Regions from separate parts of the Streptomyces sp. NPDC048338 genome, predicted to be linked through region 1. Evidence: riboswitches for the same ligand, from Rfam matches in the RefSeq annotation. Region 1 holds a riboswitch; the other holds the start of a gene.

Region 1 (2,182 bases):
TGACGACCTCGACGCCGCCGTCGCGAAGGCCGCGGGCCAGGATGGCGGCGTAGCGGTGGGTGCGCTCCGCGATCTGCTTCAGGCCGTCCGGACCGTGGTACACGGCGTACATGCCGGCCATGACGGCGAGCAGGACCTGGGCCGTACAGATGTTGCTGGTGGCCTTCTCGCGGCGGATGTGCTGCTCGCGGGTCTGCAGGGCCAGGCGGTAGGCGCGGTTGCCGTCGGCGTCGACGGAGACGCCCACGAGGCGGCCGGGCAGCGAACGGGCGTGCTTGTCCTGGACGGCCATGTAGCCGGCGTGCGGACCGCCGAAGCCCATGGGGACGCCGAAGCGCTGGGTGGTGCCGACGGCGATGTCGGCGCCGAGCTCACCGGGCGAGGTGAGCAGGGTGAGGGCGAGCAGGTCGGCGGCGACGGTGACGATGGCGCCGAGCTCGTGGGCCTGGTCGACGACGGCCTTCAGGTCGCGCACGGCGCCGGAGGCACCGGGGTACTGGAGGAGGACGCCGAAGACGCCGCGCTCGGCGATCTCGGCCGGGATGCCCTCGCCGAGGTCGGCGACGACGACCTCGACACCGGTCGGCTCGGCGCGGGTCTCGATGACGGCGATCGTCTGCGGCATGGTGTCGGCGTCGATGAGGTAGACGCCGTTCTTGACCTTGCCGACCCGGCGGGACAGCGCCATCGCCTCGGCGGCGGCGGTGCCCTCGTCCAGGAGGGAGGCGCCGGAGGTGGGCAGACCGGTCAGGTCGGCGACCACCGTCTGGAAGTTGAGCAGCGCCTCCAGGCGGCCCTGCGAGATCTCCGGCTGGTACGGCGTGTACGCGGTGTACCAGGCGGGGTTCTCCATCACGTTCCGGAGGATCACCGGCGGCGTGAAGGTGCCGTAGTAGCCGAGGCCGATCATCGGGGCGAGGACCTGGTTGCGGTCGGCGAGGGTGCGCAGCTCGGCGAGGACCTCGGCCTCGGTGCGGGCCGCGGGCAGGCCGAGCGCCTCGGCGTTCTTGATCACGTCCGGCACCGCGGCGTCGGTGAGCTCGTCGAGGGAGCCGTAGCCGACCTGCGCGAGCATCTTGGCCCGGGCTTCGGCGTCGGGCCCGATGTGCCGCTGCTCGAACGGGATGCCCTGTTCGAGCTCGGAGAGCGGAGTGCGGTTGGCGGTCATGTACGGAGGCCTCCTGGTCGTCACGACCTGCGAGGGGCACCACGGCGCGGGTACCCGGACGGCCTCCCCCTCTGTCATCTCAACCTGAGAGTTTCACCGGCATGCCGAAGGAGCACGCCGGCTTTCACCGTCGGTGAGGGCGGAGGTCGATGGACGACTCCCGCCCTGCTTTCCAGAGTGACCTCGTCCGTGCGGTACAGGGGCCTGAGAGATTCCGGGGAGGATTTGCTCCTTCGGCGCCTCCGAAAGGTTTCTCCGGAGGACTCTCCCGCACGGGGTCAGCAGCCACAGCCAGCCTACCAGCGAGGTTCCGCTCCCCGTCGCTCAAGTGGCCGACATCCCAGATGTGCACTTTCGTAGTCCTTGTAGAGCAGTTGCGACCAGTTGGAGGGACCGTGCAGACCGACATCGATCCGCGCAGCCTGATCGGCCGCAAGGCGTTCGACCGCAACGGACACAAGATCGGCACCGTGGACGAGGTGTACCTGGACGACGCGACCGGAGTTCCCGAATGGGCGGCGGTCCGTACGGGCCTCTTCAGCCGGGACGCCTTCGTCCCCCTGGAGCCCAGCGAACTGGTCGGCGACGGCCTCCACATCCCGTTCGAACGCGCCCTGATCAAGGACGCCCCCGACTTCGGCGTGGGCCGGCACCTCTCCCCCGAGCAGGAGCTCCAGCTCTACCGCCACTACGACATCGCCCTCCCCCCGCCGCCCCCGGACCGCGACTTCGGCCGCCTGGCGGGGCAGGGCGACGCCTGACCGGCCTCCGGGTCGTCGCCGCGGCGAGGGTCAGGGCCCTCCGGGCCCCGGCCCCGTCCGGGCGGCCGCCACACCCGTCGGCCCGCCCTCGACCAGGGGCAGCGGGTCCGCCGGCGCCAGGTCCGGGTCGTCGACGAGGAAGGTGCGTACGCGGCCCGGCGCCGAGCCCGGCTCCTCGAAGCGGACGGTGACCCGCCCCACTCCGCTGCCCTGCACCCAGCCGGCGCCGAACACGGAGTGCCGCACGTCGTGG
Region 2 (2,182 bases), on a different contig from region 1:
GGGGCCCGGGGCGGCCGTCCCCACTCGCCCCCTTTCGGATCCGCCGTGGATCCGCCGGGCTCTCAGTCCTCGTCGCGGAAGGCGATCCGGCGCAGCGCGTCGGCCGCGTCCCGGTCGAGGAGGGTCGCCGAGGCGCATCCCGGGGGCAGGCTGCCCGACTCCACGGCGCGCAGCAGGCGGCCGACGGCCCGTCGGTGCCGGGCGAAGGCGTAGCCGGAGACCCCGCGGCCCCGCTCGCGCTGGCCCTCGCGGGCGGCGGCGGGGGTGACGTCGAGCATGATCAGGTGCAGGGCGCGCCCTCTTCGGCGGGCCTCGCGGGCGAGCCAGGCGCGCACCCAGGACTGGGTGCCGCAGTCGTGCACGATCACGCTCCGGCCGGCGCGCAGGTCCCGCCGCAGTCCGGCGTAGTGGGCGACGCGGACCAGTGGCCGGTAGACGGCGTAGGGCAGGAAGCGCGGCATGAGTGCCTCCCAGCGCTCCCGGGCGTCCTGCGAGTCGACTCCCCGGCCCTCGGCCGCGCGGGCCATCAGGGTCGACTTGCCGCTGCCGGGCAGCCCGGAGACCACGACCAGGTCACCGGCGGCGAAGGTCAGCGCCCGCGGCCCGCGGCCGGCCCGCTCGCGCAGGTCCCGCAGCAGAGGCGTGGCCTTGCCGCGCCGGCGGGTCCTGGCCCGGGCGCGTCCGGCCGGCAGTCCGGTGTCGGCCGCATAGGCGCCGGTCCGCTGGAACGTCATCGCTACTCCCCCTGTCGGGCCCTTGGGGAGCCCTTGCCCAAGAAGTGTAAAGAAACGGTAATGCGGCACAAGCGATTTGCCGATGAGACCCCGCGTGCAATGATGTGCGCGCCAAGCGCACACAACCGCATATCGGCCGCTCGAATCCGCGCGGGAGAGTCCTGGACAGGCTGTAGCACTGCTGTAGCAGTCCGGGCGCCGAAGGAGCAAGACCCTCCCTTGAATCTCTCAGGCCCCGTACCGCGTGGATGAGGCAGATCTGAAAAGCGAACCGCCCCGGGAGCACCGGTGCGGCTCCACCCAAGGTGCAAGCCGAGGATGCCCTCGGTGAACCTCTCAGGTTCCATGACAGATGGGGAGGATTGTCCTCACCCGTCATGCATGTCGTGCCCTGCACGCCCCCTGGGACTTGGGAGCCACCCCATGAGCAACGCCCCCCGCCTGACCGCCCTCGATGCCCTGCATCGTTCGCTGGGCGCGACCATGACCGACTTCGCCGGCTGGGACATGCCGCTGCGCTACGCCAGCGAGCGCGACGAGCACAACGCCGTCCGCACCAAGGCCGGTCTGTTCGACCTCTCCCACATGGGCGAGATCACGGTCACCGGTCCGCAGGCCGTCGAGCTGCTCGACCACGCGCTCGTCGGCAACATCTCGACCGTGGGCCTCGGCCGCGCCCGCTACACGATGATCTGCCAGGAGGACGGCGGCATCCTCGACGACCTGATCGTGTACCGGCTCCAGGAGCAGGAGTACATGGTCGTCGCCAACGCCTCCAACGCGCAGATCGTCCTCGACGCCCTCACCGAGCGCGCGGCCGGCTTCGACGCCGAGGTCCGCGACGACCGCGACGCGTACGCGCTGATCGCCGTGCAGGGCCCGGAGTCCCCCGGCATCCTGAAGTCCCTCACCGACGCCGACCTGGACGGCCTGAAGTACTACGCCGGCCTGCCGGGCACGGTCGCCGGGGTCCCCGCGCTGATCGCCCGTACCGGCTACACCGGCGAGGACGGCTTCGAGCTGTTCCTCAAGCCCGAGCACGCCGAGGGCGTGTGGCGGGCGCTGACCGAGGCGGGCGCCCCGGTCGGCCTGATCCCCTGCGGCCTGTCCTGCCGCGACACGCTGCGCCTGGAGGCGGGCATGCCGCTGTACGGGCACGAGCTGACCACCTCGCTGACGCCGTTCGACGCCGGTCTGGGCCGGGTCGTGAAGTTCGAGAAGACGACGAACGACGGCGCCTTCGTCGGCCGCAAGGCGCTGGAGGCCGCCGCCGAGCGCGCCGCGGGCAACCCGCCCCGCAAGCTCGTCGGCCTGATCGCCGAGGGCCGCCGGGTCCCGCGGGCCGGCATGCAGGTCGTCGTGGACGGCCAGGTCGTCGGCGAGGTCACCTCGGGTGCCCCGTCCCCGACCCTCGGAAAGCCGATCGCCATGGCGTACGTGGACGCGGC

The links. Region 1 has a riboswitch for glycine ahead of gcvP (aminomethyl-transferring glycine dehydrogenase). Riboswitches for the same ligand answer to the same signal wherever they lie in the genome.
Region 2: another riboswitch for glycine. It lies ahead of gcvT (glycine cleavage system aminomethyltransferase GcvT); the one in region 1 lies ahead of gcvP (aminomethyl-transferring glycine dehydrogenase).

Annotation. Positions count from the first base shown of each region.
Region 1 is NZ_JBICYQ010000011.1:10,819-13,000, reverse strand. It holds gene gcvP (aminomethyl-transferring glycine dehydrogenase) at 1-1,168, opposite strand, end outside; glycine riboswitch at 1,351-1,449, opposite strand; gene ACGFZF_RS24550 (PRC-barrel domain-containing protein) at 1,513-1,929, shown strand; gene ACGFZF_RS24545 (DNA polymerase IV) at 1,960-2,182, opposite strand, start outside.
Region 2 is NZ_JBICYQ010000008.1:282,446-284,627, forward strand. It holds gene ACGFZF_RS20590 (AAA family ATPase) at 63-734, opposite strand; glycine riboswitch at 876-987, shown strand; gene gcvT (glycine cleavage system aminomethyltransferase GcvT) at 1,158-2,182, shown strand, end outside.